One region of the Stenotrophomonas sp. Steno-Z1 genome, then DNA from elsewhere that is predicted to be linked to it. Evidence: riboswitches for the same ligand, from Rfam matches in the RefSeq annotation. Region 1 holds a riboswitch; the other holds the start of a gene.
What was found. A riboswitch is a leader RNA that binds a small molecule or an ion and turns the genes downstream of it on or off. The one in region 1 is predicted to bind thiamine pyrophosphate.
Positions count from the first base shown of each region.

Region 2: another riboswitch for thiamine pyrophosphate. It lies ahead of AC06FD_RS11670 (TonB-dependent siderophore receptor); the one in region 1 lies ahead of thiC (phosphomethylpyrimidine synthase ThiC).

Region 1 covers NZ_JBWJPB010000001.1:11,865-20,071, forward strand. Annotated here, with positions in the region: gene ggt (gamma-glutamyltransferase) at 1-618, shown strand, start outside; gene AC06FD_RS00055 (BCCT family transporter) at 1,142-2,710, opposite strand; TPP riboswitch at 2,956-3,057, shown strand; gene thiC (phosphomethylpyrimidine synthase ThiC) at 3,171-5,048, shown strand; gene AC06FD_RS00065 (ion channel) at 5,153-5,830, shown strand; gene AC06FD_RS00070 (winged helix-turn-helix domain-containing protein) at 6,082-8,207, shown strand, end outside.
Region 2 covers NZ_JBWJPB010000003.1:205,858-214,064, reverse strand. Annotated here, with positions in the region: gene AC06FD_RS11680 (phosphocholine-specific phospholipase C) at 1-1,843, shown strand, start outside; gene pnuC (nicotinamide riboside transporter PnuC) at 1,877-2,458, opposite strand; gene AC06FD_RS11670 (TonB-dependent siderophore receptor) at 2,470-4,641, opposite strand; TPP riboswitch at 4,707-4,802, opposite strand; gene AC06FD_RS11665 (phosphotransferase enzyme family protein) at 4,842-5,978, opposite strand; gene AC06FD_RS11660 (glycine zipper 2TM domain-containing protein) at 6,113-6,445, opposite strand; gene AC06FD_RS11655 (response regulator) at 6,663-7,301, opposite strand; gene AC06FD_RS11650 (ATP-binding protein) at 7,380-8,207, shown strand, end outside.

The sequences.
Region 1 (8,207 bases):
CAGCCCGGCACGCCCAGGCAGCTGGAGGAGGGCGACACGATCTACATGACCGTGGCCGACGCGGACGGCATGATGGTGTCGCTGATCCAGTCCAACTACCGCGGCATGGGCAGCGGCATGGCCCCGCCGGGGCTGGGCTTCATCCTGCAGGATCGCGGCGAGATGTTCGTGCTGCGCAAGGACCATCCCAACGGCTATGCGCCGGGCAAGCGCCCGTTCCAGACCATCATCCCGGGCTTCGTGACCAAGGGCGGCAAACCCTGGATGAGCTTCGGCGTGATGGGCGGGGCGATGCAGCCGCAGGGTCATGCGCAGATCGTGATGAACATGGTCGACTTCGGGATGAACCTGCAGGAGGCTGGCGACGCACCGCGCATCCAGCACGAGGGCTCGACCGAACCGACCGGGCAGGCCACCGCGATGAGCGACGGCGGCGAGGTCAACCTGGAAACCGGCTTCCCGTACGAGACGGTGCGCGCACTGATGCGCAAGGGCCACCGGGTGGTATTCGCCGACGGCCCGTACGGCGGCTACCAGGCGATCCTGCGCGACCCGGACACCGGCGTGTATTACGGCGCATCGGAGAGCCGCAAGGATGGGCAGGCGGCGGGGTACTGACCACGCGAGGCAGAGCCACGCCATGCGTGGCTGCGCCTTCCGCGCTCATTGTCATGGGGGCCGTTGGCTGAGGAATGTTGCTGCCGAGCATGGCTCGGCACTACCAGTGCAACGTCAACCCCAGCCCACCGGCCGTCACCCATAAAGGTCGCGAAACGCCCACGCACCATCACCCCCAGCCCCGACAATCGCGACGCATCCCAGGTAGAGCCGAGCCACGCTCGGCTGCTCGCCCAACCGCCCAGCCATGTGTCCAAGGGCAGGGTGCACGGGATCGCGAAACGCCCACGCACCATCACCCCAACCCCGACAATCGCGACCCATCCCAGGTAGAGCCGAGCCACGCTCGGCTGCTGTCCCCAACCGCCCAGCCATCTCCCCGAGGGCAGGGTGCACGGGATCGCGAAACGCCCACCCACCATCCCCCCAGCCCCGACAATCGCAACCCATCCCAGGTAGAGCCGAGCCATGCTCGGCTGCTTTCCCCAACCCCGCCCCACGCACGGGCCTCACGGCCACACCACTAAGGTGCCCGCGCCGCCTCGTCGCGCGTTTCTTCCTGCGCGGCGATCTCGCGCTCGATCCACTCGTCCATCATCCGTCGCGCCCGCTGGGCGCGGCGGCGCTGCAGGGCGTACTCGGTATCGAGTACCCGGTACAGCGACCACATCACCAGCAGCATTAGCAGCGCAAACGGCAGCGCTGCGATCGTGATCATGCCCTGCAACGCGGTCAGGCCGCCGGCCAGCAGCAACACCCCGGCGATCAGCGCGATCGCCACGCCCCACACCATGCGCCGTGCCAGCGGCGGATCGCCGGCTTCCTCGGTGGACATCGTCGCCAGCACCAGCACCGCCGAATCGGCCGAGGTCACGAAGAAGATCATCAGCAGCACCAGCGCGATCACCGACAGCACCGTCGGCATCGGCAGGCTGTCGAACATGGTGAACAGCACCGTCTCGTAGCCGTTGCCCAGCGCCTGGGCCAGGTCCACGTGCCCGAAGATCTGCGACCACAGCGCGGTCCCGCCAAACACCGAGAACCACAGGAAGCCCAGCACGCTCGGCGCGATCACCACGCCCAGCACGAACTCGCGGATGCTGCGCCCGCGCGAGACCCGCGCAATGAACGAGCCCACGAACGGCGCCCATGCGATCCACCACGCCCAGTAGAAGATCGTCCAGTCGGCCACCCACGTACTGCCGGAGAACGGCGACATGCGCAGGCTCATCGTCACCAGCGAATTGAGGTACGAGCCGATGGTGGTGGTGAACGTATCGAAGATGAAGCCGGTGGGCCCCAGCACCAGCACCAGGGCCAGCAGCATCGCAGCCAGGCCGAGGTTGAAATTGGACAGCCACTTGATGCCGCGGTTGACCCCGCTGGTGGTGGAGGCCATGTACAGCACGAAGGCCACCGCGATGATGGTCAGCTGCACCGGGATCGAATCGCGGATGCCGAACACCCGCTGCAGCCCCGCGGCGATCTGGATCGTGCCGAAGCCCAGCGTGGTGGCCACGCCGATGGCCGTTGCCACCACGGCCGCCACGTTGACCACCGTGCCGATCCAGCCACGGTGGTGGGCGCCGATCAGCGGCTGCAGCAGGTCGCTGATCAAGCCGCGGCCGTTGCGGTTGAACTGGAACCAGGCCATCGCCAGCCCGATCAGCGCATAGATCGCCCACGGATGCAGGCCCCAGTGGAAGAACGCATAGCGCATCGAGGCACGGGCGGCCTCCATGCTCTGCGGCGCCAATCCTTCCGGCGGCTTGATGAAGTGCGAGATCGGTTCGGCGGCCCCCCAGAACACCAGGCCAATGCCCATGCCCGCGGCAAACAGCATCGACATCCAGCTCGCGTTGGAGAAGTCCGGCTCGGCATCTTCGCCGCCGATGCGCAGCGAACCCAGCCGGCCGAACGCCAGGTACATCAGGAACGACAGGGTGATGAACACCACCAGCAGGTACAGCCAGCCGGTGCTGCGGATGATGTGGCCCAGGCCACTCTGCACCACGTCGTTGAAGGGGCCGGGCGCGAGGCCGGCGATCAGCACCAGGATGACGATCAGTGCGATGGAAATGCGAAACACCATGCGGGGAGTTTCTCCGTACGAATGAGGCGAGCCAATGCCTGCCGTCTCCAGCGCGACAACACCCGCTGGGGCGATTCAAGCCGGTCGATGCCGGGCGATGCGGAACTCCGCTGCGGACGGGAGAGGCCCTGCCGCGCCGCAGCATTCTAGGCCATGCACTGTCAGCGCATTGTTCACGTTCAAACCGGCGCCGCCGAGGCGCTCGTCGGGGATGCGCCAATCGCGTCGGTGTTGTGGTCTAATTCGCCCCGAAGCGGGGGTACCGCGGCCCAACGGCCACGGTTGAGATAGTCCCTTCGAACCTGATCCGGTTGACACCGGCGTAGGGATGCTTCGCAACAGGTGACGCATTGCGCCATCGGACCCCCGTCCGACGGCGGCCCGTGATGCGTCCGCCGTGCGCCGCCGCTTCGTCCCTTCCGCCACGTCCCGTGCGGAAACCGATCCAGGACGAAGCCAGATGAACGCACCGCACCCCACCTTGCAGCAGCAAGCCCAGCAACTCTCCACGTCGGTCACCCGGCCGATCCCGGGGTCGCGCAAGATCCACGTGCCCGGATCGCGCAGCGACGTGCAGGTCCCCATGCGCGAGATCGTGCTGACCCGCACCCCGACGCTGTTCGGCGGCGAAGAGAACGCACCGGTCACCGTGTACGACACCTCCGGCCCGTACACCGACCCGCAGGCCGCCATCGACCTTGCCGCCGGGCTGCCGGCGTTGCGCGCAGGCTGGGTGGCCGAGCGCGGCGATACCGAGCCGCTGGCCCGCTTGAGCTCCGCGTTCGGGCGTTCGCGCGCGCTCGACGCGCGCCTGGATGCGGTGCGCTTCCCGTCGCGCACCCAGCCGCGTCGCGCGCTGGCCGGCGCCAACGTCACCCAGATGCACTACGCGCGCCGCGGCATCATCACCCCGGAGATGGAGTTCGTCGCCATCCGCGAAAACCAGCGGCTGGAGGCGGTCCGCGAGGCGGCGCTGCTGCGGCAGCATCCCGGCGAGGCGTTCGGCGCCTCGATTCCGGCGCTGATCACCCCGGCGTTCGTCCGCGACGAGATCGCCCGTGGTCGTGCCGTGCTGCCCAACAACATCAACCACCCCGAAAGCGAGCCGATGATCATCGGCCGCAACTTCCTCACCAAGATCAACGCCAACATCGGCAACAGCGCGGTGTCCTCGGGCATCGCCGAGGAGGTGGAAAAGCTGGTGTGGGCGATCCGCTGGGGCGGTGACACCGTGATGGACCTGTCCACCGGCAAGCACATCCATGAAACGCGCGAGTGGATCATCCGCAACTCGCCGGTCGCCATCGGCACGGTGCCGATCTACCAGGCGCTGGAGAAGGTGGATGGGCGTGCCGAAGACCTGAGCTGGCCGATCTTCCGCGACACCCTGATCGAGCAGGCCGAGCAGGGCGTGGACTACTTCACCATCCACGCCGGGGTGCTGCTGCGCTACGTCCCGCTCACCGCCCGACGGGTGACGGGCATCGTCTCGCGCGGGGGCTCGATCATGGCCAAGTGGTGCCTGGCCCACCACAAGGAGAATTTCCTCTACACGCACTTCGAGGATATCTGCGAGATCATGAAGGCCTACGACGTGACCTTCTCGCTGGGCGATGGCCTGCGCCCGGGCTGCATCGCCGACGCCAACGACGCAGCGCAGTTCGGCGAGCTGGAAACCCTCGGTGAATTGACCAAGGTGGCGTGGAAGCACGACGTGCAGACCATGATCGAGGGCCCCGGCCACGTGCCGATGCAGCTGATCAAGGAAAACATGGACAAGCAGCTGCGCGAGTGCGGTGAAGCGCCGTTCTACACGCTCGGCCCGCTCACCACCGACATCGCGCCTGGCTACGACCACATCACCAGCGCGATCGGCGCGGCGATGATCGGCTGGTACGGCACGGCGATGCTCTGCTATGTCACCCCGAAGGAACACCTGGGGCTACCCAACCGCCAGGACGTGCGCGACGGCATCATGGCCTACCGCATCGCCGCGCATGCCGCCGACCTGGCCAAGGGCCATCCGGGCGCGCAGGTGCGCGACAACGCGCTGAGCAAGGCGCGCTTCGAGTTCCGCTGGGAGGACCAGTTCCACCTCGGCCTGGATCCGGAGAAGGCCAAGGAGTTCCACGACGAGACCCTGCCCAAGGACGCGCACAAGCTGGCGCACTTCTGTTCGATGTGCGGCCCGCACTTCTGTTCGATGAAGATCACCCAGGACGTGCGCGACTATGCCGCCGAGCATGGCTTGGGCGAACAGGACGCGCTGCAGGACGGAATGGCCGGCAAATCGGCGGAGTTCCGCGCGTTGGGCGCGGACGTGTACCGGCAGGCGTGATGGGCCGTGCCGGGGCGGCGCGCTCGTCGTCCCGGCACGCTCATGCGACCACCGCGGGCAACGCGCTAAGCTCGGCGGCAACCGGGGCAGGGAAGGGATCTGGCATGGCCATCGCACGCACCACCAAATGGCTGGCCATCGCCCGCCGGCATCCGTCGGCCTGGCTGCTCGGTGTCCAGTTGCTGGGCGTGCTGCTGTACCCGGCGATGGACGAGGCCGGGGCCAGCCGCGCGGTGTTCGGCGCGTTCGGCATTGCCGTGCTCGGCCTGGCGTTGTGGGTGGTGCGGCGCAGCCCGCTGGGCATGTGGCTGGCGTTGCTGCTGGCGATTCCCTCGGTGGTGTTTTCCATCAGCGGCGCCCTGTTGGGCCGGCCCGCACTCACCACCACCGCGCAACTGCTGGAATGCCTGCTGTACTTCTATACCGCCGGCAGCCTCACCGCCTACATGCTGCAGGACCACAAGGTCACCCGCGACGAGCTGTTTGCGGCCGGGGCGACATTCACCCTGCTCGCCTGGGCATTCGCGTTCGCCTTCTCGGTTTGCCAACAGTGGTACCCGGGCAGTTTCCTGGCCACCAGCGAAACCGAATTGCGCACCTGGATGGAGCTGCTTTATCTCAGCTTCAGCTTGCTGTCCGGGGTCGGTTTGAGCGACGTCGTGCCGGTGCATCCGCAGGCCCGGGCACTGGTCATGCTGGAGCAGTTTGCAGGCGTGATGTACGTGGCTTTGGTGGTTTCCAGGCTGGTCGGATTGACCATGCTTCGGCGTGGACGAAACTGAATCGCAGATAAAAAATTCGCGCCCGAAGGCGCGAATACTGAAGCGATTTATGTGAATTCGTCGGCGAGAGAGAGCCTGATGTTGTCCACGCGCACAGGCGCAGTTAACCGGCATAGGCTAGTATTCGCGCGCTTCAGTTTTTTTGCGGTTTGCGCTGATGGCATGTGCGGAATCTGGCGGTTCGTTCGATCGGTGTTCGGTTGCGATGGATGCTGCGTTCCTGTTGTTCTGCATTCACTCGTAGCACCGGAATGATCAGCCCCACTAGCGAGTCTCCCCCAGTCGATGTGATCAGGATCGGCGATTGCACCGTGACGTTGTCCTCCCGTGAGGTCAGCGTGCCGGGCGCGCGCCGTCCACGTCGGCTGACGCCCAAGGCATTGGGCGTGCTGAAGGCGTTGATGCGCTCGCCGGGGGCGGTGGTCACCCGCGATGAACTGTTCGCCGAGGTGTGGCCCGATACGCTGCCGACCAACGATGTGCTCACCCAGGCCGTCACCCAGTTGCGCAAGGCGTTCAGCAGTGACGATGTCACCGGCACGCCGTACATCGAGACCATCGCCAAGACCGGTTATCGCCTGCTCGTGCCCGTCACCGTGCAGGATGCCGTCGCGGCGCCCGCGCCGGACGCACTCGAAAGTTCCGCCGACGTGGTGCTTTCGAGTGCGCCGGGCGCGATCGATGGCGCCGCCTCGTCGCCGCGCAGTCGCTGGCGACGGATGCGGCGTTACGTGCTGCTCGCGCTGGGCATCGCCATGCTGATCGCGCTGTTGGTGATGACCGCGCTGCTGCTGCAACGGCCTGCGCCGGCCTCCGCCGGCAGCGGCGTGCTCGAGGATGGCAGTCGCGTGGTCGGCAGCCCGCAGCGGCCGTATCGACTGATCACCGCCACCGCCGGCTTCGAGACCTATCCCACGCTTTCCCCGGATGGCTCGCAGGTGGCCTACGAGGCCGACAGCAGCGCACGCCAGGGCAGCACGATCAAGGTGCAGACCTCCGGCAACGCCCCCGCGCGGCTGCTTGCCGATACGCCGGACGGTTACTCGGACCGCTTTCCGAACTGGTCGCCGAACGGGCGCGAGATCGCCTTTGCGCGCTTCGGTCCCGATGCCGGCTGTGAGGTGCTGATCGCCAGTGCCACCGGCGGCGCGGTGCGCCACGTCACCCGCTGCGACGGCACCGAACTGCTCAGCTTCGACTGGACCCCGGATGGCCGTGGGCTGGTGTTCGGCTCGCTGGCCGGCCGCTTCGCTCACCGTGGCATCCGCGTGCTGGATATCGCCAGCGGGCGCTGGACGCCGCTGGACTACCAGGTCGCCGAGGACAGCTTCGACTACGCCCCGCGCTACTCGCCGGATGGACGCTGGATCGTTTTCGTGCGCAACCCGCAGATCGGCGACCTCTGGCGCCTGCCTGCCGCCGGCGGGGTGCCCGAGCAGCTCACCGACGATTCGGCCGAGATCCGTGGCTGGGCCTGGCGCAGCGACAGCCGCCACATCGTGTTCGGCCGGCGCGTGGACAGCGAATCGCGGTTGTACGAGCTGGACGTGGAGACCCGCACGCTGCGCGATGTCGGCATCGACGATGCGCAGTCGCCGGCAGTGGCGCGCAACAGCGAAATGCTCGCCTTCGTCCACCGCAAGGCCCAGTTCGGCCTGTTCCGCGTGCCGCTCACCGACGGCCGACCGGGCCAGCCCGAGCGCCTGTTCGCCTCCAACGGCCGCGATGGCCAGCCCATGCTCGCGCCCGATGGCCGGCAACTGGTGTTCACCTCCGACCGCTCCGGCAACTACGGCCTGTGGTGGGCCGACCTGGGCCGCCCGGAATCGCTGCGCCCGGTCGAGGGATTGCGCCCGGAGACCCGGCAGGCCGCCGACTGGTCGCCGGACAGCACCCATCTGCTCGTGTCCGGCCGCGACGCGCAGGCCAATCCGATCATCTATGAGGTGTCCCCGCGCGACGAACAGGTGGTGGCGCTGCCGGTGCCGGTCGCGCAACCGCTGCAGGCCTTGTATGCCGCCGATGCCCAGCACCTGCTGGTGGTCGATCGCGACGAGCACGAGCGCATGCGGCTGTCCCTGTTCGACCGCCGCAGTACGCCGTGGAAACTGCTGGGCAGCATCGACGGGGTCTCGCAGGCGCGCTTCGATCCCTCCACCCGGCGCGTGCTGTTCACCCGGCTGTCGGCGGGCGGGCTGTGGTCGGCCGATGCGCAGCTCACTGCCGACAGCATCCAGCAGGTCAGCGATGACCGGCCATCGCGCTGGCGCTACCGCACTTGGACCGTGGCCCCCCATGGCAGCGTCGATTACCTGTCCAACCGCGCCGATTGCGCCACGCTGTTCTCGCGCATCACGGCCGGCGCGCCGGGCGTCGA
Region 2 (8,207 bases), on a different contig from region 1:
GCCCAATGCGGCCGGTACGCGGGCCATCGCACCGTTTCCGCTGGATACCGCCGCGCAGTTCGGGGTGATGCGCGTGGAAGGTACCCCGCACACCTGGCCCGACGCACAGCGTGCATGGGACCACGGGCGCATGGCGCAGTGGCCGGCGGCCAAGCAGGACCATGCGATGGGCTACTTCCAGCGCGCCGACATGCCGTTCCAGTTCGCGCTGGCCGAGGCGTTCACCGTGTGCGATGCCTACCACTGCGCAATGCAGGCCGGCACCAATCCGAATCGCCTGTTCCTGTGGACCGGCCACAACGATCCGCATGCACGCGGCGGTGGCCCGGCCGTGGCCAACTCGCATGACAACTTCCCCGAGCTGGGCGGCAACCCGCAGGCCTACACGTGGACCACCTACGTGGAGCACCTGCAGAACGCAGGCGTGGACTGGCGCATCTACCAGGACATGGCCGACAACTTCACCGACAACCCGCTGGCCGGCTTCGAGACGTTCCGCCAGGCCTGGCGCGGCGCGCCCGGCCACGATGCGGCCCTGCGCGAACGCGGGGTCAGCACGCGCGGGTTGGCCCAGCTGCGCGAAGACGTGCTGAAGGGGCAGCTGCCGCAGGTCAGTTTCATCATCGCCGATGCCGCCGGCAGCGAACATCCCGGCCCCTCCAGCCCCGCCCAGGGCGCGGCGTACACCGCGCGCGTGCTGGATGCGCTCACCGCCGATCCCCAGGTGTGGGGCCGTACCGCGCTGCTGCTGATGTTCGATGAGAACGATGGTTTCTTCGACCACATGCCGCCGCCCGCACCGCCGTCGCCCGATCCCAGCGTGGCCGGTGGCTGGGCAGGCGCGTCGTCGGTCTCGACCGAGGGCGAGTATCACCGGCATCCGTCACCGGGCAACGAGAAGGCCGATCCGCTCGACCTGCGTGGCCGCCCCTATGGCCTCGGCCCGCGCGTGCCGCTGTATGTCATCTCGCCGTGGAGCCGCGGTGGCTGGGTCGATTCGCAGGTCTACGACCATACCTCGGTGATCCGGCTGATCGAGCGCCGCTTCGGCGTGGCTGCACCGGCGCTGTCGCCGTGGCGTCGCGCGGTCTGCGGCGACCTGACCGGCGCATTCGATTTTTCGCGTGGCGACGTGCGGCCCTTCGTCGCGTCGCTGCCGGCCACCGCTGCCACCGCCGCGCGTGCGGCCGCGTTGCCGGGCCGTACCGTGCCGGTCGTGCCCGAGGGCCTCGCGCCGGCGCGGCAGGCGCCCGGGGTGCGCCCGGCGCGCGCGCTGCCGTATCGGCCGCAGGCGAGCATCGTGCTGGCTGACGACCACGTGCGGCTGGACCTGGCCTGCGATGGCGCGGCGGCGGTGCTGCATGTCTACGACCGTCTGCATCTGGGCGCGATCCCGCGCCGCTACACGCTTGCCCCGGGCCTGCCGCAGCAGGCGCGCTGGGCCATCGATGACGCACGCGGCTACGACCTGTGGCTGCTCGGCCCGAACGGTTTCCATCGGCACTATCGCGGCCAGCCAGGCACCCAGGCACCGCTGCAGTCCCGCATCGACCGCGACGCTGGCCGCCTGCGCCTGTGGCTGCACAACCCCGGCGCGATGCCGCTGGCGGTCACCGTGCGCGCCGGTGCCTACGTCGAGGCCGCGCCGCACCGGCAGCTGCGGATCGACCCGGGCGCCACCGTCGACATCGCCTGGGATGTCACGCCCAGCGGCGGCTGGTACGACCTGCACGTCGAGCAGCCGGGTGCGTCCCAGCGTCTGGCCGGGCGGGTGGAAGATGGCCAGCCGGGCAGCACCGATCCGGCGATGGGCGCCGAGCCGATGCGCTGGCTGGCCGACTGAGCAAGGCGGGCAGGCGCGCCCGAAAGGCCGGCCTCAGCCGTGGTGGCTACCGGCGGGCATCGTCTGGCCCGCGCCTGCCGCCGTCCACGCCCGCAGCCCCATCACCGCCAGCCCGACGAACACCAGGTACAGCCCGGCGGTGACGTCCAGCGACTTGACCAGGTACATGCCCACGTAGATCACGTCGACGATGATCCACAACCACCACGTGGCGATGTGCCGGCGTGCCTGCCACCACTGCGCCACCAGGCTCAGCGCGGCCAGCATCGCATCCAGCCACGGGAGCGCGGCGTCGGTCCAGGTATGCATCGCCGCGCCGAGCACGAGCCCGAACGCGATGCCGATGGCCAGGTCACGCAGCAGCGTGCGCCGTGCCAGTGGTGCGATCACGATCGCACCGTCCTCCTGCGCGTGCCGGTGCCAGCTGAGCCAGCCGTACACCAGGAAGCCGCCGAACACGACCTGCAGCAGGGTGTCCGAGTACAACCGGGCCTCGGCGAACACGCCCCCGTACAGGGCCACCGCCACCAGCCCGACCGGCCACGCCAGCATGCGCCGGCGTGCCATCAGCCACACGCCCAGCAGGCTGGCCATGACCGCCGACCATTCCAGGATCGCCGCGGCGTTCATAGCCCGAACGTGACCGACAGCCGTGCCTGGCGCGGCGCACCGGCGAACAGGTAATAGTCACCGGCGCTGCTGCCGGTATCCCGCCAGTAGAAGCGGTCGAACACGTTGTCCACCGACAGGTTCCAGGTGACCGGATGCTCGCCCAGCGCGTGCTTGAAGCGCAGGCCGAGGTCGACCACGTGGTAGGCCGGCGCGCGCACGCTGCCGTCCACCGTGGCCGCGTTCGCCGACGCGTAGCGCCAGCCGCCGGTGACCGCCAGACCGGAGGCGAAGGGCAGCGCGTAGTCGGCATGCACGCTGGCGCGCAGCTTGGGTACGTTGACCAGCTGGTGGCCCTCATACAGCGCGGTGCCGGTGCTGCGCGCGCGCGCCTGCAGCGCGCTGACGCTGGCAGTGAGAACCAGGCCCTTGGCGAGCCGGCCATTGGCGGTCAGCTCCAGGCCGGTGTGGGTCTGCTGGCCTTCGGCGACGAAGGTATAGCCGGCGTCGCTGGCATCGGGCCTGGCGTACTGGAACGGCTGCGAGGTGCGGAACACGGCCGCGCCCAGGGTGAGTGCGTCGGCCGCGGCGTACTTGACGCCGACTTCGGTCTGGCGCGACAGCACCGGGGCCAGGAACGCGCCATCGTTGGAGGTCCAGAACGGGGCTTCCTGGCCGAGCGAAATGCCGCGCACGTAGCTGGCGTACACATTCACCTCGTCGGTGGCGTTCCAGATCAGCGCGGTCTGCGGCAGGAAGCGCGACAGCCGGCTGCGGCGTTCCGGCGCGCCTCGCTTGTCGAAGGCGCGCTCGTCCAGGCGCACGAAGCGGCCACCGGCCAGCCATTGCCAGTCCTCGCCGAACTGCATGCGGTCCATGGCGAACAGCGCGGTCTGCGCGCTGTCCAGGCGCCGCACCGACGGGCCCGGCTGCAGCGGCGACGGCGCGAACACCGGCACCTGCGCATCGCCGATGTTGGCGGTGCCGACGTACTCGTTGACGTTGCGGCGCTTGTCGATGGTGCGCTCGAAACGATCGGCGCCGATGCTGAGGTCGTGGCCCACGCGCCCGGTGTCGATGCGCCCGCGCAGTTCGGCGCGTGCTTCCAGGTTGCGGCGGGTGTCGTCGGGGCTGCGGTAGTCGTAGACGTCGTAGTCGCCATCGGGCGCGAAGTAGTTGCCCGGCACGCTGCCATCGGCGCATTGCGCGGCGTAGTAGCAGCCATAGGCGAAGGCCACGTTGTCATCGATCACCGACCGGCTGTAGCCGGCCGACACCCGCGACTGCCACTGCGCATTGAACTGGTAGGTGTGCAGTGCGGTGATGTTGGTGCTGTCGATGCCTACCGGCCGCTGCCAGGGCTGGTAGCCCAGCATGTGCTCGCGGTCCACGCCGCGCGGCAAGGTGCGGGCGCCGAGCAGCTGGTAGCCGGAGGCCGAGCGCTGCGCGCTGGTCTGGTAGTTGGCATCCACCTCGAGCTTGCTGCGGTCGCTGATCAGCCAGTCGGTGGCCAGCGAGTAGAAATTGCGACGGCCCTCGGCGTGCTCGATATACGATTCGCTGCCATCCCACGCCGCATTCACGCGCACGCCGACGCGCGGGGTCAGCCAATGGCCGGCATCCAGCGCCGCGTAGCGCGAGCCTTCCGAGTCGGTGCCCAGGGTGACCGTGCGCACCTCGGCCGGACGCTTGCCCACGTAGTTGATGATGCCGCCGGGCGCCATCACGCCGGCGGCAAGGCCGGCCTCGCCCTTGAGAATCTCCACCTGCTGGATGTTCTCCAACGCCAGGCGCTGCTCGCCGGTGGTGCTCAGGCCGTTGAAGCGGTAGCCGGTGCCGGTATCCAGCGGGAAGCCGCGGATCGCGATGTTCTGGTAGTAGCCCACCGGCGCGTAGCTGTCGCCCAGCGAAGCATCGTTGCTGGCCAGTTCGGACAGCGTGCGCACCTGGCGGCTGTCCAGCAGCATGCGGTCCAGCACCGTCAGCGACGCCGGCGTGTCCTTCCAGTCGCCGCTGCCGAAGCTGCTGGTCTGGACGGTATCGGCCACCGGTTGCCGGGCCTGCACGCGCACGGCGGCAAGGTCGGTCGGGGAGCGTTCGGCGGCGTCGGGGGCGGCATCGCGGGCGTGCAGCGGCAGGGCGGCACACAGGGCGACGGTCAGCAGGGCAGGGCGGTAGCAGCGGTTCATTCGATTCGTCATCAGCCAGAAGAGACGAAGCGACGGCGCGCACGCACCGACCCATCCGGTCGTTGCGCCCACTGCACAAAGCTCCCTACGCCGGTATCAACCGGATCAGGTTCCAAGGGACTCTCTCAGCCTGGCTTCGCCAGGCACCCCCGCTTCAAGGGCTATTTCACCACAAACGCCGCGGCGCTGCCCGCCGGCGTTCAGGCGGCCGCATGCAGCGCCGCGAGCAGGGCCTGCCCGTCGTGGCCCTGGAACCAGGCCGCATGGCCGAGCAGGAAGGTGTGGTAGGCCACGTCCGCGTTGGCCGGCGACCCGGTGACGCCCTCGAAGTACTCCACTTCGGACAGGGCAAAATCCAGGTGCACGATCGGCAGCAGGTCGGCCAGCAGGTGCACGCGCGCGGCCGACAGGGGCAGCACCTCGCGATAGCCGGCCAGCAGGGCCAGCGCGATCCCCGGCCGCGCGGCCGGGGCCGGCCGGTCGATCTCCAGCCAGGCAATGGCATTGCGCTCGATCGCGGTGGCCAGGTCGAACAGGGCACTGGTGGGCGAGGCCAGCCCGAAGTCGAGCACGCTCGCCACGGCCATCGTCTCGCCGTCGGCGCGCCACAGCAGGTTGGAGACGTGCCAGTCGTTGTGCGCCCACAGGCGCGGTTCGGCCTGCAGGCGGCCGGCCAGGCCGGCATGCCAGGGCAGCACCGCGCGCTGCAGGTCCGCGCGCCAATCGCGCCGGCCGAGATACGCTGCCAGGCCGGGACGCTGGTCGAGGTCGTGGGCGATCATGGCCAGCGGGTCGCGGGCACGGATCAGGTCGTCGCGCGCGACGAGAAGGTGGGTGCCGCGTTGGGGCGCGTGATAATCGGCGGCCGCCTGGTGCAGGCGTGCGAGCATGCGGCCGGCCTCGTGGGCCTGGGCGATCGCGGTCAACGGCGTCCACGACGGCGCATCGCGGTATACATCCTCGCCCCGGCCCAGGGTATGCACTTCGTAGGTCCAGCCGTCGTGCGCCAGCGCGGTGCTGCCGTCGGCCGCGCGCAGCACCTGCACCACCGGCAGGCCCGCTGCACCGAGGTGGGCGATGAAGCGGTGTTCCTCGCCCAGCGTCGCCGCGCTGCGCACGCTGCCGTGGTGGCGCTTGACGAACACCTGCCCCGCGCCGGTGTCCACCAGGGCGGCCGCCGACAGCGGTCGCGGGCTGTGCCAGCGCAGGCGCGCCTGGCCGTGCCACTGCGGGTACTGCCCGGCCAGCCAACCGATCTCGGCCTCGTCGAGCGCCGGCCAGTCGGCGTCCACGGCATCGTTGTTGAGGCCCTGGACGAGGTGGGGAGCGTTGTTCATCGGGACGTGCGACGGGGGCGGTGCTGCTGCCGGGCGCCTAGGGTAGCGCGATACCGCCGGGGCCCGGAACGCAGAACGGGCGGGTCATCGACCCGCCCGCTGCTGCTACGGCTGTGTGGACACCGCTGGCGGTATTACCAGCCGCGGCCGTGTCGGCGATCCCAGTCGCGGTGGCCGCGGTCATGGCGACGGTCGCGGTCGTAGCCATAGCGACGGTCATACCGGTTGTCATGGCGATCGCGGGTGGTCAGGTTGCCGATCGCGCCGCCGGCGACGGCACCGCCCACGGTGGCGGTCGGGTCGCCGTTGGAAATCAGGTGGCCGGCCACGCCGCCCACCACCGCGCCCACCACGGTGCGCTTGTCCTTGCGGGACATGGCGCTGGCGTCGCTGATGGTGGCCAGGCCGGCGGTCAGGGCCAGGGCCATGGCCAGTCCACGAAGGCTGAGTGCGGAAATGTTGAGCATGTTCGGTTCTCCTGTCAGGTGCTTGCCACGGTCGGGAGGTGTGGCGACTGCCTGCCCACCGGCCTTGGCTACCACGCTGGGGGCCGGACATTGCCGGAACATTGCCCCGGTGGACCGCTCAGCGTGCGTATTCATCTAGCGGCAGGACGCATGAAGCGGCGCTGAAAAAAGCCTGACCTGCGCATGAATCCGGCGCTGGTACATGCGCTGACGGGCGTCAGATGTCGCCGTCGCGCAGGTAGTCGAACAACTCGGCATCGCCCTTCAGCCCAAGCTTCAGCATCGCATCGCCCTTCTGGCGGCTGATCGTGCTCACGCTCTTGTGCAGCTGCAGGGCGATCTCCTTCACCGTCTGCCCACTGCCAAGCAGGCGCAGCACTTCCACTTCGCGCGGTGACAGCGGCTTGGTGCCCACGTCACCCACGTTATGAGTGCCAATGGCATTGATGCGTTCCTTCAGGGTGCGGCTCACATACGGCACGCCGCGCTGCACGGTCTGGATGGCCAGGGGCAGCTCTTCCATCGAGGAGGTCTTGTCGACCAGGCCCAGCACGCCGGTGGAGACCACCATGCGCAGGATCGCCAGGTTGTTGGAGACGCTCAGCATCAGGACCGGCAGGTCCGGGAAACGCCGCCGGATCATGCCGATCATGGTGAACCCGTCGGCCTGCTGGCTGCCGGGCATCGAGTAGTCGGTCACCAGTACGTCGCACGGGTGCTGGGCGAGCGCGGCGAACAGTTCGTCGGCGCTGCTGGCTTCGGCCACCACCGTGCCGACCCCGCTGGATTCGATCACGGCCTTGGTGCCGATACGGACCACCGGATGATCGTCGGCGATGATGATGCGCAAGGTCATGGATTAGTATGGTCGCCGAGGCGGACGCCGCATGGGTCGTGCCGTGGTGGAAACATCATTCTACGGAGATCAGACCGCATGCGTACCCCGGTTGTCCGCTGGCTGGTTCTGCTGATCCTTGCATTCATGCCGATGTGGGCGATGGGCGCCGATGTGCCCGCGACCACCGCGTCGCTTTCGCCCCGCCAAAGTGAATGGCTTGGACGGCACCCTACCATCATCCTGGGCATTTACGACAGCGGTTGGCCGCCCTTTGAATCCATCCAGAACGGCCGTCCCCAAGGCCTGGGCTACGACTACCTGAGCCTGCTGGCGACGCGGTTGGGGCTGCGCGTGGAGGTCCGCACCTACCCCAGCTGGACCGCCGTGCTCGACGCGGCCTGTCGGGGCGAGGTGGACGTGGTGATGAACGTCACCCTGACCGCCGACCGTACCCGCTGCATGGTCTACACCCAGCCCTACATCGAGGCACCGTTGGCGGTGGTCGGGCGCCCGGACGACACCCGCACCTCGACCGACCCGGACCTGCAGGGCCTGCGCGTGGTGACCGAGGGGGAGTTCGTCACCAGCGACCAGGTGCGCGCGCGGTTTCCGCGGGCGGTGCGGATCAACGCCGCCGATACCCTGGCAGCGCTGGGCATGGTCGGCCGCGACGAGGCCGATGTGTATATCGGCAATGCCTACGTGGCCAGTACGTTGATCGGTGCCAAGGCGCTGCAGCGGGTCTCCCTGCTGCGGCCCAGCGACCTGCCGCAGGAGCGCCTGCACTTCGGCGTGACCAACGCGAGCCAGCCGCTGGCCGAGGCCCTGGACGGCGCACTGGCCCGGCTCACCCGCGCCGAGCGTGAGGCGATCGCCGATCGCTGGCTGCAGCCGTTGCAGTGGTCGCGCAGGTCGCAGTTGATC